Regions from separate parts of the Streptomyces graminofaciens genome, predicted to be linked through region 2. Evidence: riboswitches for the same ligand, from Rfam matches in the RefSeq annotation. Region 2 holds a riboswitch; each other region holds the start of a gene.
The links. Region 2 has a riboswitch for cobalamin ahead of cobN (cobaltochelatase subunit CobN). Riboswitches for the same ligand answer to the same signal wherever they lie in the genome.

Region 1 (5,324 bases), 5.7 Mb from region 2:
CTTCACGACCTGGTACGGCGACTCGTTCTGCGTCAAGAAGAGTGCGACGACTTCGGTGTGCACGGGAACGATGAGGGTGGACCCCGGCTCGATCCCCGACAGCGACGACATCGACTCCAACCGCGTCGCCGGCGTCTGGCAGGTCAACGCCACCGTCAAGGCGAACGACGGCGACTACTGGATCTCCGACGACATCGCCCGGTACAAGGTCAAGCGTGCCTCGACCCTCACCACGGTCATCAAGCCGGAGAAGGTCGCCAAGGGTGCGAAGGTCGCCGTGACCGGCAAGCTGTCGCGGGCCGACTGGGAGACCCTGAAGTACAAAGGGTTCACCGGGCAGTCGGTCCAGCTGCAGTTCAAGAAGAACGGCGCCACCCGCTACACCACGGTCAAGACGGTGAAGACGGGCAGCGCCGGGAAGCTCGGCACCAAGGTGACCGCCACGGCGGCGGGCAGTTGGCGCTGGTACTTCCCCGGCACGACCACGACCGCGAGGGTCGCGTCGGCCGGGGACGCGGTCACGCTCAAGTGACCTCGGCGGCCTAGAAGTCCTCGTCCAGGTCGACGGTGCCCTCCACCGCGACCTGGTACGCCGACGGACGGCGCTCGAAGAAGTTCGTCAGCTCCTGGACGCCCTGCAGCTCCATGAAGGAGAAGGGGTTCTCGGAGCCGTACACCGGCGCGAAGCCGAGGCGCGTGAGGCGCTGGTCGGCGACACACTCCAGGTACTGCCGCATCGACTCGGTGTTCATGCCCGGGAGGCCGTCACCGCACAGGTCGCGGCCGAACTGCAGCTCGGCCTCGACAGCCTCCTTCAGCATGTCCGTGACCTGCTGCTGAAGCTGGTCGTCGAAGAGCTCCGGCTCCTCCTTGCGGACGGTGTCGACCACCTCGAAGGCGAAGCTCATGTGCATCGTCTCGTCGCGGAACACCCAGTTGGTGCCGGTCGCGAGGCCGTGCAGCAGGCCCCGGCTGCGGAACCAGTAGACGTACGCGAAGGCGCCGTAGAAGAACAGGCCCTCGATGCACGCGGCGAAGCAGATGAGGTTGAGGAGGAAGCGGCGGCGGTCGGCCTTGGACTCCAGGCGCTCCAGCTTCTCGACCTCGTTGATCCACTTGAAGCAGAACTCGGCCTTCTCGCGGATGGAGGGAATGTTCTCCACCGCCGCGAAGGCCGCCGTCCGGTCCTCCGGGTCGGGGAGGTAGGTGTCCAGGAGGGTCAGGTAGAACTGGACGTGGACGGCCTCCTCGAAGAGCTGCCTTGAGAGATACAGGCGAGCCTCGGGGGAGTTGATGTGCTTGTACAGCGTCAGCACGAGGTTGTTCGCCACGATCGAGTCGCCCGTCGCGAAGAACGCGACCAGGCGGCCGATCAGGTGCTGCTCGGCCGGCGTGAGCTTCGCCAGGTCGGCGACGTCCGAGTGGAGGTCGACCTCCTCCACGGTCCAGGTGTTCTTGATCGCGTCCCGGTAGCGCTCGTAGAAGTCGGGGTAGCGCATGGGGCGGAGAGTCAGCTCGAAGCCCGGGTCGAGCAGGTTCTTGGCTTCGCTGGTCATTACTGGCAGGCCTCGCAGGACTCGGGGTTTTCCAGGGAGCAGGCGATCGCCTCTTCGGAGGTCGCCTGCTGGACGGGGATGGTGTTTTCAGGCTGCTGGGCCTGTGCCTGGGCGGCGCGGGCGATGCGGGTCGCCGGGCGCGAGCGCAGGTAGTACGTCGTCTTCAGCCCCGACTTCCAGGCGTACGCGTACATCGACGAGAGCTTGCCGATGGTCGGCGTCTCCAGGAACAGGTTCAGCGACTGCGACTGGTCCAGGTACGGCGTGCGGGCGGCGGCCATGTCGATCAGGCCGCGCTGCGGGATCTCCCACGCCGTGCGGTACAGCGCCCGTACGTCGGCCGGGATCCACGCGAAGTCCTGCACCGAGCCGTTGGCGTCACGCAGCGCCTCACGGGTGCGGGCGTCCCAGACGCCGAGCTCCTTCAGGTCGTTCACCAGGTATGAGTTGACCTGGAGGAACTCGCCGGACAGCGTCTCGCGCTTGAACAGGTTGGACACCTGCGGCTCGATGCACTCGTACACACCGGCGATCGAGGCGATGGTCGCCGTCGGCGCGATGGCGAGGAGCAGCGAGTTGCGCATGCCCGTCGTCGCGATGCGCTCGCGCAGGGCCGCCCAGCGCTCCGGCCAGGTGAACTCGACGCCGTAGTGGTCGGGGTGCAGCACACCACGGGCCGTACGGGTCTTCTCCCAGGCCGGCAGCGGGCCGTTGCGCTCGGCGAGGTCGGCGGAGGCCTCGTACGCGGCGAGCATGATGCGCTCGGCGATCCGCGTGGACAGGGCCTTCGCCTCGGGGGAGTCGAAGGGCAGGCGCAGCTTGAAGAAGACGTCCTGGAGGCCCATCGCGCCGAGGCCGACCGGACGCCACTTGGCGTTGGAGCGGCCCGCCTGCTCGGTCGGGTAGAAGTTGATGTCGACGACGCGGTCGAGGAAGGTGACGGCGGTGCGGACCGTCTCGTCCAGCCGCTCCCAGTCCATGTCACCGGTCGCCCGGTCGACGAACGCGCCCAGGTTCACCGAACCCAGGTTGCAGACCGCCGTCTCCCCGTCGTCAGTGACCTCCAGGATCTCCGTGCAGAGGTTGGAGGAGTGGACGACATGGCCCGACTCGGCCGTCTGGTTGGCCGTGCGGTTGGCCGCGTCCTTGAAGGTCATCCAGCCGTTGCCGGTCTGCGCGAGCGTGCGCATCATGCGGCCGTACAGGTCGCGGGCCGGGATGGTCTTCTTCGCCAGGCCGTTCGCCTCCGCCTTGAGGTACGCGGTGTCGAACTCCTCGCCCCACAGGTCGACCAACTCGGGAACGTCGGCCGGGGAGAACAGCGACCACTGCTCGTCGGCGTTCACCCGGCGCATGAACTCGTCCGGGATCCAGTGCGCCAGGTTCAGGTTGTGCGTACGCCGGGCGTCCTCACCCGTGTTGTCGCGCAGCTCCAGGAACTCCTCGATGTCGGAGTGCCAGGTCTCCAGGTAGACCGCGGCCGCGCCCTTGCGCCGCCCGCCCTGGTTCACCGCGGCGACCGAGGCGTCCAGCGTCTTCAGGAACGGCACGATGCCGTTGGAGTGCCCGTTGGTACCCCGGATCAGCGAACCGCGCGAGCGGATCCGGGAGTACGACAGCCCGATGCCGCCCGCGTGCTTCGAGAGACGGGCCACCTGGTGGTAGCGGTCGTAGATGGAGTCCAGCTCGTCCAGTGGGGAGTCGAGGAGGTAGCAGGACGACATCTGGGGGTGTCGCGTACCCGAGTTGAAGAGCGTCGGGGAGGAGGGGAGGTAGTCGAGGCGGCTCATGAGCCCGTAGAGCGCGGCGACTTCGTCGACGGAACGAGCGGTGTCGTCCTCGGCGAGGCCGCTCGCCACCCGCAGCATGAAGTGCTGGGGCGTCTCGACGACCTTGCGGGTGATCGGGTGCCGGAGCAGATAGCGGCTGTGCAGCGTGCGCAGGCCGAAGTAGCCGAAGCGGTCGTCGCCGGCCGGGTCGACGAGCGCGTCGAGGCGCTCGGCGTGGACGCGTACGAACTCCGCCGTGCGGTCGGCGACGAGGCCCTCACGGTGCCCCACGACGATGGACTGCGTGAACGTCGTGACGCCCTGCGAGGCGGCCTCGGCGCGGACGCTGACGGCCAACAGCCGGGCGGCCAGCTTGGAGTAGGCGGGGTCCTCGGAGATGAGGCCGGCGGCCGCCTCCGTGGCCAGCTCGCGCAGCTCCGCCTCGTCCGCCCGCGCGGACCGGCCGCGCAGCGCGGCGGCGGCGACCCGGCCGGGGTCGGCGTCGGGGAGGTCGGCGGTCAGCTCGGTCAGGGTCCGCAGCAACGCGGTACCGGGACCGTCGGTCTCCGTCACCGGGGCGGCCGAAGCCGGGGCAACTGAAGCCGGGTCGGCTGGCGCGATGGTCACGTGGGGCTCTCCCTCGCTCGGCAGTGGACCTGGTGAAGGGCAGGCGGCAGCACACGAGCGCACGGGGGCGTCGCGTCCACCGGCCCACTCCACGAGGCCCGGACGTCAGGGCACCCGGACCGGTCGGCCGGGCGCGCTGTCGGCAGGTCCTCGGACTGAACAGGCGTGCAAATACACGCAAGTACACCGTTGCGGGACAGTTCCGGATTCGCGCCGGATTCCCCTGCGGCGACAGCGAGCATGAGCATACATCTTGTGTCGGGCTGCGGGGTCACCCCCAGATGTTGTGTCACGTCGACTTCGGAGCGTGTCAGAGCGTCAACTCATAGGTGAGGAGCATGATGTCGTCGAGGTGTGGAACGGGGTTCCAGTCGCGCTCGGGTGTACGAGTGAAGCCCAGACGTTCGTAGATGCGATGGGCGGTGCGCATGGTCCGCTGGGTCGACAGCACGAGGCGTACGCAGCCCTCCACGGCCCGGGCGCGCTCGACGCAGGTACGCACCAGAGCCTCGCCGATGCCTCGACCGCGCATCTCCGGGGCGACCGCGAGCATACGTATTTCGGCCTCTCCCGCACGGGCGATGTCGGCCATGGGGCCACCGGCCGGGACGAAGGTCACACCGCCGAGCACCCGACCGTCCGCCACGGCGACGAGCACCTCGGCCGCGGCGGCCCGCTTGGCCACGTCACGCAGCTCGCCGAGGTACTCGTCGCTCTCTCCGAAGTCCAGCAGTCCGTCGCCCAGGTAGGCCTGAGCGGTGATCTCGCCGAGGGTGGCGTACTCGTCGGCAGCCACCTGCCTGATCGTGATGTCCATGCGTCGCAGTGTGCAGCAGCGGACGCGGATGGGGCCCGGCGTTTTCCACAGGGGCGAGGGATAGTCCTATGAGCAGATCGCTAGAGGGTGGTGGCCGCCATCAGACGGTGGCAGGCCACTGCGGAAGCGTCGCCACGAAGTCCTTGGAGAAGTCGCGGGTGCCGGGGCCCAGGGCGACGCGGCCGGTGGCGCGCAGGCGGGCGGTCAGGGCGGGGGACTCGGAGTAGTAGACCCGCCGGGCTTCCGCGGGTACGAACACGGTCTGACCGCGGGTGAGTTCGCTGGCGCACTCGACGACCACGGCCCCCTCGGCGGCGCTCACGAACGCCTCGTCCGCGCACACGCCCACCGCGAGCGGGTCGTGCAGCGGGCAGGTGCCGTCTCCGCCGTGTCGGGTGTAGGCGTCCATGTAGGTGCGCATCAGCCGTGCGGCGAGGGCCGTGGCCGGGCCCGCGGCCTCCAGCGCGGCCAGGTCGGCGGGGCGGAAGAGCCAGCGGTGCGAGGCGTCCAGGTCGACCATCGTGAACGGGATGCCCGAGGAGAGCACGATCTCGG
Region 2 (5,324 bases):
TACGATCCGGACGCGCTCGCCGGAGCCGCCCACGTCCCGGGCGACCACGACCGGGGTGTCCGGCGCCCGGTGCTCCAGCAGCAGCTCGCGCGCCTTGCCCACCTGCCAGGTGCGGCTGCGGGAGCCGGGGTTGTAGAGGGCCAGTACCAAATCCGCCGAGGCCGCCGCGCGCAGCCGCTCGGCGATGACCTCCCAGGGTTTGAGCCGGTCGGAGAGGGAGATCGTGGCGTAGTCGTGGCCGAGCGGGGCGCCCGCGCGGGCGGCGGCCGCGTTGGCGGCGGTCACGCCCGGCAGCACCCGCACCGGGACGTCCGCGTACTCCTTCTGCGAGGCCGCCTCCAGCACGGCGGTCGCCATGGCGAAGACGCCCGGATCGCCGCCGGAGACGACCGCGACCCGCCGCCCGCGCCGGGCCAGGTCGAGGGCGAACTCGGCGCGCTCCGACTCCACCCGGTTGTCCGAGCCGTGCCGGACCTGGCCCGCGCGGGCGGGCACCCGGTCCAGATAGGTGGTGTAACCGACCAGGTCGTCGGCGGCGGTGAGCGCACCCCGTGTCTCGGGCGTCAGCCACAGCGGACCGGCGGGCCCGGTGCCGACCACGACCACCTCGCCCCGCTCCCGGGCCTCGGGCCGCTCGGCGTCGACCCGGCTGGGCAGCACGGCCACCGAGAAGTACGGCACCGACTCCGCGTCCACGTCCGCCAGTTCGGCGACCCGCTCCCCGGCCATGGTGGCCCGCTCGACATACCGGGCCTCGCCCAGCCGCCCCGAACTCTCCAGCGCGCCACGCACCTTGGGGAAGGTGCGCCCCAGCTTCATCACCACGGCCGCGTCCGTCGAGGCGAGCCGCGCGGTCAGCTCCTCCTCGGGCAGGGTGCCCGGCAGGATGGTCAGCACCTCCTCGCCCTCGGCGAGCGGCGTGCCCAGCCGGGCCGCGGCGGCCGACACGGAGGTGACACCGGGGATCACCTCGGTGTCGTAGCGGTCGGTGAGCCGCTTGTGCATGTGCATGTAGGAGCCGTAGAAGAGCGGGTCGCCCTCGGCGAGGACCGCGACCGTGCGCCCCGCGTCGAGATGCGCGGCCAGCCGGGCCGACGCCTCGGTGTAGAACTCCTCCATGGCGCCCTTGTAGCCGCCGGGATGGTCGGTGGTCTCCGTCGTCACCGGGTAGACCAGCGGTTCTTCGACATGGTCGGCGCGTATGTGCTTCGCCGCTATCGAGCGGGCGATGGACCGGCCGTGGCGGGCGCTGTGGTAGGCGATCACGTCCGCCTCGGCGATGACCTCGACGGCCCGTACGGTCATCAGGGAGGGGTCACCGGGGCCGAGCCCCACCCCGTACAGCTTGCCGCTCACTCTTCCTCGCTCGCGATCGCGTTGAGCGCTGCGGCGGCGATGGCGCTGCCCCCGCGACGGCCGCGTACGACGATGTGCTCCAGGCCCGACGGGTGCGCGGCCAGGGCGTCCTTGGACTCGGCGGCGCCGACGAAACCGACCGGGACGCCGATGACGGCGGCGGGGCGGGGCGCGCCCTCGTCGATCATCTCCAGGAGGCGGAAGAGGGCGGTGGGCGCGTTGCCGACGGCGACGACCGAGCCTTCCAGCCGGTCCCGCCACAGTTCGAGGGCGGCGGCGCTGCGCGTGGTGCCGAGCCGCGCCGCGAGGTCCGGGACGGCCGGGTCGGAAAGGGTGCACAGCACGTCGTTGTCGGCGGGCAGCCGCTTGCGGGTCACGCCGCTGGCCACCATCCGGACGTCGGTGAAGATGGGCGCGCCGGCCCGCAGGGCCTCGCGGGCCCGGGCCACCACGTCGGGCGTGTACACCAAGTCCTGTACGAGGTCGACCATTCCGCAGGCGTGGATCATCCGGACCGCGACCTGGCTGACGTCGGCGGGCAGGGCCGCGAGGTCGGCCTCCGCGCGGATGGTGGCGAAGGACTGCCGGTAGATGGCCGGGCCGTCCTTCTCGTAGTCGTACGTGGTCACGGTGGTCTTCTCGCTGCTCTCGGGTGTCATACGGCTGTTGTTCGTGCGGCTGTCGTCGTGCGGCTCATGAGGTGATCTCCGCCAGGGCGGCGGCGAGTCGGGAGGGGTGGTCGACGGAGGCGGTTCGCGGTTCTCGTCCCCGGGCGGTGAGGGCGAGCCGGTAGCCGCCGTCCGCCGTGGCGACCACGTCGATCCGGTCGCCTCGCGGATGCCCGCAGCGGCGTTCGCATCCGGACCAGTACAGGGGGAGGCCGCCGCGTCCGGCCGCGGCGAGGCGTCCGGCCGCGTCCGCCCGCACGTCCGCCAGCGATCTGGCACACCCGGGCCGGCCGATACAGGCACCCACGCGGAGCCACGGGGAGGCGGGATCGGTGACAAGGCCCGCGGCGGAGAGGCGGGCGAGCGACGCGGACACCTGCGCGGCACCCATGCCCGGCATGGGGACGACGACGCCGCGCCAGGGGGTCAGACGCAGTTCACCGGCGGCGACGCACGTCAACTCCCGCCAGGGGAGGACCGCGAGACGCCCCAGCGGAACGTGCACGGACAGGGCGTCGCCGACGATCCCGGGCGGCGGCCCGTCCGAGGCGGCGGTCTCCCGCACCCGCTTTTCGCAGCTGATGCCCCAGGCGGCGAGTCGGCGACCGACCGTACGGCTCAACTCGCCGTCAGGCAGCGCGAGTTCGTCGAGCCGCCAGGCGCGGGTGCCGCTCGCGCGTACGGCCTCCAGGAACGTCTCCGCAGCGACCAGGGCGGCCCGGGGCGCGTCCTCACCGGGCACCAGCAGCGCTTCGTCGGCCGTGCCGAGACTCAGCAGCGCGCCGCCGTCCACGTCCGCCCGTACCGTCACATCGGCGCCGAGCCCGGCCACATCCCCCCGCCCGTCGTCGAGCGCGAACAGGAACCGGCCCGACAGCGCCCGCGCCGCCCCGCTCGCACAAAGCGCCGCGTCGAGGGCCGACAGCCAGGGCCGCACATCGGTCAGGCCCCGACCGTCGAGGCCCGACAGCGGAGAGGCGACGATGTTGCGCACCCGTTCGTGCCCGGGGGAGGGGAGCAGCCCGGCCGCGGCCAGCAGTTCGGCCAGCTCCGCCCCGCAGCCGTCCGCCAGTCCCCGCAGTTGCACATTGCCGCGCGAGGTCAGATGCAGCTCACCGTCGCCGAGCCGCCGTGCCGCGTCCGCGAGCGCCTCCGCCTGGCGAACGGTCAGTACGCCACCCGGGACCCGTACGCGGGCCAGCGCCCCGTCGTCCGCGGTGTGCAGCCGCAGTGTGCCCGGGCAGGCGTCGCCGCGGTCCCGTGGGGCCGCTGTGGCCTGGGACGATGAACGGAGAGCTGCTGTGGACATGGCGGCGAGCATACCCACCCCCACCACGGCTGTATGCCCCGCCCTCTTGAGGCGCCCCTTACTATGCTGCGTGGTGGATCATCCGGTCCACCGACGCCACGACGGCGACAGGGGAGGAAGCCGGTGTGAGTCCGGCGCGGTCCCGCCACTGTGAGCCCACTCCACGCCCTGGAGCCGGGCGAGCCAGGAACTCCCTTCCCCGAGCACTCGGCCCGCCCGAGCAGGGGAGACCCGATCCGACACCGCCCGGGGCGCGGACCCCGAGGAAGGCCCAGCCGCCACATGATCCTGCTCCTGTCGACGTCCGACACCGACCTGCTCAGCGCCCGCGCGGCGGCCGGTCCGGTGCCGTACCGCTTCGCCAACCCCTCCCGCCTGGCCCTCGACGACCTTCCGGCGCTCCTCGACGGCGCCGACCTGGTCGTCGTACGGCTCCTCGGCGGCATCCGGGCCTGGCAGGACGGCCTCGACCTGCTGCTCGCCGACGGCCGCCCGGTCGTCGTCCTCACCGGCGAACAGGCGCCCGACGCCCAGCTGATGGCCGCCTCCACCGTCCCCGTCGGCCTCGCGGCCGAGGCCCACGCCTACCTCGCGCACGGCGGCCCGGCCAACCTGGAGCAGTTGGCCCGCTTCCTCTCCGACACGGTCCTGCTCACCGGCCACGGCTTCGAGGCCCCCGCCCCCGCCCCGGCCTGGGGCCCGCTGGAGCGCACCCCGCGTGACGGCACCGACGGCCCGACCGTCGCCGTGCTCTACTACCGGGCCCACCACATGAGCGGCAACACCGCCTTCGTCGGCGCCCTGTGCGAGGCCATCGAGGACGCGGGCGCCCGTGCCCTTCCGCTGTACGTCGCCTCCCTGCGCGCCCCCGAGCCCGAGCTGATCGACGAACTCCGCTCCGCCGACGCGATCATCACCACCGTGCTCGCGGCGGGCGGCACGAAGCCCGCCGAGGCGTCGGCCGGCGGTGACGACGAGTCCTGGGACGCGGGCGCCCTGACCGGCCTCGACGTCCCGATCCTCCAGGCGCTCTGCCTCACGTCCTCCCGGGCCGACTGGGACGCCAACGACGAGGGCGTCTCCCCCCTCGACGCGGCCAGCCAGATCGCCGTACCCGAGTTCGACGGCCGCCTGATCACGGTCCCGTTCTCCTTCAAGGAGATCGACGAGGACGGCCTCCCGGCCTATGCCGCCGACCCCGAACGCGCGGCCCGCGTCGCCGGAATCGCCGTACGCCACGCCCGACTTCGGCATATCGCCAACGCCGACAAGCGCCTCGCGCTCGTCCTGTCCGCCTACCCGACCAAGCACTCCCGCATCGGCAACGCGGTCGGCCTGGACACCCCCGCCAGCGCGGTCGCCCTCCTGCGCCGACTCCGCGACGAGGGCTACGACTTCGGCGGCGCCGACGCACCCGGGCTGGCCTCCGGCGACGGCGACGAGCTGATCCGCGCCCTCATCGAGGCGGGCGGCCACGACCAGGACTGGCTCACCGAGGAGCAGTTGGCCCGCAACCCCGTCCGGATCCCGGCGGCCGACTACCGCCGCTGGTACGCCACCCTCCCGGAGGAGCTGCGCACGGCGGTGGAGGAACACTGGGGCCCGGCACCCGGCGAGATGTTCGTCGACCGCAGCAGCAACCCGGAGGGCGACATCGTCCTCGCGGCCCTGCGCTTCGGCAATCTGCTGATCCTCATCCAGCCCCCGCGCGGCTTCGGCGAGAACCCGATCGCGATCTACCACGACCCGGACCTCCCGCCCTCCCACCACTACCTGGCCGCCTACCGTTGGATCGCCGCCGCGCAGGCGGAGGGCGGCTTCGGGGCGGACGCGATGATCCACCTCGGCAAGCACGGCAATCTGGAGTGGCTGCCAGGCAAGAACGCCGGCCTGTCCGCCGCCTGCGGCCCCGACGCCGCCCTCGGCGACCTCCCTCTGATCTACCCCTTCCTGGTGAACGACCCCGGCGAGGGCACCCAGGCCAAGCGCCG
Region 3 (5,324 bases), 890 kb from region 2:
CGTGCGGTCGTAGGCCTCGGAGAGGGTGTTTCCGTATGTGATCGTGCCGTGGTTCTGGAGGAGACAAGCCGTGCGGTCCGTCAGGGCGCGGAGCATGTTCTCGGCCAACTCTTCGGTGCCGTAGGTCGCGTAGGGGGCGACGCGGACGGGTCCGCCGAGGGCGCCGGACATGTAGTGGATCAGCGGCAGCTCGCGGACGAGGGTGGAGACGGCCGTCGCGTGGACGGCGTGGGTGTGGACCACGGCGCGGGCGTCGGTGGTGTTGTGGATCGCCAGGTGCATGGGGAGTTCGCTCGTCGGGCGGAGCGTGCCGAGGACCTGTCGGCCGGAGAGGTCCACGCCCGTCGCGTCGGCCGGCGTCAGACGGTCGTACGGCACGCCCGTCGGTGTGACCAGGACGGTGTCGCCGACGCGTACGGAGACGTTGCCGGAGGTGCCGACGACCAGACCCTCGGCGACCGTCCGGCGGGCGGTCGCGACGAGTTCGCCCCACGCGCCCGCCACGTCGTCCGGCAGGCCCGGGTTCCGTGCGCCCTGTGCGCGCCCGCCCGTGTCCCGCTCGCCCCGTCCGTCGTCCCGCTGCTCAGCCATGCCGCGATCCTGCCAGGCGGTGGTCCGGACGGCCCGCGGGCGGGGGCACTGTAGGGCGGACGGCAGGGGCCCCGGTAGGGCGCATATGCATATACATCCACCTCTGATGGTGATTGGCCGGAGATCGACCGGCATCCGCGGATCTTCCAATAGCCTCCGGATGTTTTTGCCGTACATGTCGCCATTCCGGGGGGAAACATGGCCTGTGATCGCAAACCGTCCCGTCTCCGCAACCGCGCTCTCGCGGCGGCGGTCACCACGCTCGCCCTAGGGGGGACCGCCCTCGCCGAGATCGACGTCTCGGCCGCCGGCAAGCCCAAGGGGCATGACGTGTCCTCGCACCAGAAGAACGTCGACTGGGCGAGCGCGAAGTCGAAGGGCGCCAGGTTCGTCTACGTCAAGGCGACCGAGTCCACCACCTACCGCAACCCCTACTTCGACCAGCAGTACGAAGGGTCGCGCGACGCGGGCCTGATCCGCGGCGCGTACCACTTCGCGGTGCCGAACGAGTCGTCCGGGAAGACGCAGGCCGCGTACTTCGTGAACAACGGCGGCGGCTGGCGCGCGGACGGCTGGACGCTGCCGCCGACGCTCGACATCGAATACAACCCGTACGACAGGAAGAAGAAGTGCTACGGCCTGAGCGACGGCAGGATGGTCGACTGGATCAAGTCCTTCAGCGACGAGGTGAAACGGCTGACCGGCCGCCGTCCGGTGATCTACACGACCACCCACTGGTGGAAGACGTGCACCGGCAACAGCGCGGCCTTCGGCGCGAACCATCCGCTGTGGCTCGCCCGCTACGACTCGGCGGGGGCGGGCGAACTGCCCGCCGGATGGACGTTCTGGACGATCTGGCAGCACGACAACGCCAGTGGCAGCCTGCCCGGTGACCAGAACCTCTTCAACGGCTCCATGGCCCGGCTCAAGAAGTTCGCCAAGGGCTGAGCCCTCACACCGGGACCTCATGAGAGGCTTCCGGAGTCTGGGATTCCACCTCAGTTCGAGGTTCGGGCCCGTCGTTCCGCCGGGATTCGGCACATCGCCGTCCGCAAGCGGAACGACGGCACCCCGATCACTACACCCTCCGGTCCGCCTCAGTTCATCTTCCGTTCACCCAGGCTGCCTACGGTCCACATGTCACTGACGTCCGAAAGAAGCCCGGGTAAATGGAAAACTTCTCGCTGATCCTCGCGATCGTGGTGATCACCGCGCTCGCGTTCGATTTTACGAACGGTTTCCACGACACCGCCAACGCGATGGCCACCACCATCTCGACCGGCGCAATGAAGCCCAAGGTCGCGGTCGCCATGTCCGCCGCGCTCAACCTTGTCGGCGCGTTCCTGTCCATCGAGGTCGCCAACACAATCTCCAAGGGACTCGTCGACGAGTCCGGCATCCAGCCAGAGGTGATCTTCGCGGCGCTCGTCGGCGCCATCCTCTGGAACCTGGTGACCTGGCTGGTCGGTCTCCCCTCCAGTTCCTCGCATGCGCTGATGGGCGGCCTGGTCGGCGCCACCATCGCCTCGGTCGGCCTGAACGGCGTCCACGGCGACGTCCTTGTCACCAAGGTGCTGATCCCGGCCATCGCGGCCCCGCTGGTCGCGGGCATCGCGGCGTCGTTCGCCACCCGGCTGACGTACAAGCTGGGCGCGCACACCAGTGAGAAGGCCTCCCGCAAGGGCTACCGCGCCGGTCAGATCGCCTCCGCCGGTCTGGTCTCGCTGGCGCACGGCACGAACGACGCGCAGAAGACGATGGGCATCATCACCCTCGCCCTGGTCACCGGTGGCGCCCTCGCGCCCGACTCGGACCCGCCGCTGTGGGTCATCCTGTCCGCCGGTCTCGCCATCGCGCTCGGCACCTACCTGGGCGGCTGGCGCATCATCCGCACGATGGGCAAGGGCCTGACCGACCTCCAGCCGCAGCAGGGCTTCGCCGCCCAGACCAGCGCGGCCACGGTCATCCTGGCCTCCTCGCACCTGGGCTTCTCGCTCTCCACCACGCACTCGGTCTCCGGTGCCGTGATGGGCGCGGGCCTCGGCCGCAAGGGCGGTGTCGTCCGCTGGTCCACCGCGACCCGGATGTTCGTCGCCTGGGGTCTGACGCTCCCGGCCGCCGCGCTCGTCGCCGCGCTCGCCGAGTGGGTGACCTCGTTCGGCGGCTGGGGCACCGGTCTGGTCGCCGTCTTCCTCATCGCCTCCAGCGCCGCGATCTGGATGATCTCGCGCCGCGAGGTGGTCGATCACACGAACGTGAACGACTCCGAGGAACCCCCCGGTGTGGTTACCGCGGCGATCGCCGCCGTCACCCCGCCGCCGGTCGGCACGGTCGCCGAGGACCTCACGGCCACGATCCCGGCCCCGGCGACCGCCGCGGCCGCCACCGCCGCCGAGACCCCGGCGAACCCGTCGGCGCCGACACCGGCCGTCTGAGCCCCGCGACTCCCGCGACCCCCTGAGGAAGAATCACCATGCACATCGACTGGGCAGCCCTCGGCTCCGTCTTCGGAGTCAGCCTCGTGGTGACCGTGGCCCTCGTCGGCCTGTTCACCCTCGGCATCGTCGGCCTCTCCAAGCGTGAGACCGCCACGGCCGCCGGCAACTCGGCGGCACTCCCCACGACAGCGGCGTACGCCTGCTTCGCGGCGTGCGCGGCGGCGGTGGCCTACGGGATCTATCTGATCATGGCCTGACGCCACGCCGCTCCTGCGGCACCTGGCACAAAGCCCTCACGGTGAATTCGATCACCGTGAGGGCTTTTGTCTGCGTCGGCATCGCGGTTACGACCACCAGCCGGAGCACCTCGAGCCCCTCTCGTCGACGACCCAGTGGGTCCTGCCGGCCGCGGCCGGCAGGACGAGCACGGGGCCTTCGCCCCCGTTTCGAGTCACGCGCCAGAACGTGTCCCTCCGCCGCGCGGGCGCGGTGGAGGGCCGGCCACACCCGGCGCGTCTCCCCGCGTTGAACGACCCGATGCCGCTCGTCGGCGCTCGGCTTTCGTACTGCCGTTCCCGCAGATTCGGGCGCCTGACGATATTTCAGCGATGTGGGGCTCAGCACACCACTACGCCGCAGGTCAACGGCGAGTTGACGGGTCTTCCGGGGGCGTGGTGGACTGCCGGGGCCATGTACGACGGCAGGAGAGGAAGCCGGTGCGAGTCCGGCGCGGTCCCGCCACTGTCACCGGGGAAGAACCTTCCCGGGAGCCAGGAACTCTCGCCGTCGGTCTCGTCGAACCAGGGCGTGGACACCCTGAGTGAGGACATATCGCCATGCGCGGCTGCCGTTCGAGCTTCAGTACCTGGCCCTTTCCCGACCTCCCGATCGGCTGACCGCATGCGTGCCGATCGCGTCTTCGCGTACGGCGCCGCCGCCGGCCTCCTCGGCGACCTGCTGCTCGGCGATCCTCGCCGGGGGCATCCGGTCGCCGCGTTCGGGCGGGCCGCGGGTGCCGTGGAGCGGGTGTTGTGGCGGGACCACCGGGGGTGGGGGGCGCTGCACACCGCCGTGTGCGCGGGGGGCGCCGTGGCGTTGGGCGCCTTGGCCGCGTCTGCGGCACGGCCGTCCCGTACCGCTTCCGTCGCGTTGACCGCCGCCACCACCTGGGCCGTCGTCGGGGGGACTTCCCTCGGGCGGGAGGCCCGGGCCATCGGGCATGCCCTGGAGACGGGGGATGTCGAGGCCGCCCGGGCGCGGTTGCCCCATCTGTGCGGGCGGGATCCGCAGGCGCTCGACGCCGACGGGATCGCCCGGGCCGTCGTCGAGTCCGTTGCCGAGAACACCTCCGACGCGGTGGTGGGGGCGTTGGTGTGGGGGGCCGTGGGGGGTGTGCCTGGGCTCGTCGGGTTTCGGGCCGTCAACACGCTCGATGCGATGGTCGGGCACAAGTCGCCTCGCCATCGGCGGTACGGGTGGGCTTCGGCTCGGCTGGACGACGTCGCCGGGTGGCCGGGGGCCCGGCTCACCGCTGTGCTCGCCGGCGTCGCCGGGGGTGACCGCCGTGGGGCCGTACGGGCCTGGCGTGCCGATGCCCGGAAGCATCCGAGTCCCAACGCCGGGCCTGTGGAGGCGTCGTTCGCGGGGGCGCTGGGGGTGCGGCTGGGTGGGACGTTGTCGTACGGGGGGCGGGTCGAGCACCGGCCTGTGCTGAATGGGGAGGGGCGGGCTGTGGTGGTCGGGGACATCGAGCGGGCCGTTCGGTTGTCCCGGCGGGTGAGTTGGCTGGCGTTGGGGGTCAGTGCGGGTGGCGCGTTGCTGCGGAACCGGGTCATGAGGCGCCCGGCACAGCGGATGCGGTCGGGGGGTGCCTCATGACCGGTGGGGGTCTGCTCGTCGCCGGGACCACCTCTGACGCCGGGAAGAGTGTGGTCACCGCGGGGATCTGTCGGTGGCTGGTGCGGCAGGGGGTGCGGGTCGCGCCGTTCAAGGCGCAGAACATGTCCCTCAATTCGTTCGTGACGCGGGAGGGCGCCGAGATCGGGCGGGCGCAGGCCATGCAGGCGCAGGCCTGTCGGGTCGAGCCGACCGCGTTGATGAATCCGGTGCTGCTGAAGCCGGGCGGTGAGCGCAGCAGTCAGGTCGTGCTCATGGGGAAGCCCGTGGGCGAGATGAGTGCGCGCGGGTACCACGGCGGGCGGCAGCAGGCTCTGCTCGGGACCGTGTTGGAGTGTCTCGCCGAGTTGCGGGGCACGTATGACGCGGTGATCTGTGAGGGGGCCGGCAGCCCCGCCG

Region 1: it holds a riboswitch for cobalamin, as region 2 does, so the genes downstream of both, SGFS_RS21345 (ribonucleoside-diphosphate reductase subunit alpha) here and cobN (cobaltochelatase subunit CobN) in region 2, are expected to answer to the same signal.
Region 3: it holds a riboswitch for cobalamin, as region 2 does, so the genes downstream of both, SGFS_RS43220 (cobalamin biosynthesis protein) here and cobN (cobaltochelatase subunit CobN) in region 2, are expected to answer to the same signal.

The regions. Positions count from the first base shown of each region.
Region 1 covers NZ_AP018448.1:5,029,642-5,034,965, reverse strand. The annotation lists gene SGFS_RS21355 (hypothetical protein) at 1-532, shown strand, start outside; gene SGFS_RS21350 (ribonucleotide-diphosphate reductase subunit beta) at 543-1,556, opposite strand; gene SGFS_RS21345 (ribonucleoside-diphosphate reductase subunit alpha) at 1,556-3,952, opposite strand; cobalamin riboswitch at 4,077-4,200, opposite strand; gene SGFS_RS21340 (GNAT family N-acetyltransferase) at 4,263-4,769, opposite strand; gene SGFS_RS21335 (nucleoside hydrolase) at 4,870-5,324, opposite strand, start outside.
Region 2 covers NZ_AP018448.1:10,713,317-10,718,640, forward strand. The annotation lists gene SGFS_RS47270 (precorrin-2 C(20)-methyltransferase) at 1-1,356, opposite strand, end outside; gene SGFS_RS47275 (precorrin-8X methylmutase) at 1,353-2,015, opposite strand; gene cobG (precorrin-3B synthase) at 2,050-3,345, opposite strand; cobalamin riboswitch at 3,391-3,545, shown strand; gene cobN (cobaltochelatase subunit CobN) at 3,616-5,324, shown strand, end outside.
Region 3 covers NZ_AP018448.1:9,821,053-9,826,376, reverse strand. The annotation lists gene SGFS_RS43240 (class II aldolase/adducin family protein) at 1-591, opposite strand, end outside; gene SGFS_RS43235 (lysozyme) at 790-1,539, shown strand; gene SGFS_RS43230 (inorganic phosphate transporter) at 1,761-3,026, shown strand; gene SGFS_RS43225 (hypothetical protein) at 3,065-3,286, shown strand; cobalamin riboswitch at 3,711-3,831, shown strand; gene SGFS_RS43220 (cobalamin biosynthesis protein) at 3,930-4,907, shown strand; gene SGFS_RS43215 (cobyric acid synthase) at 4,904-5,324, shown strand, end outside.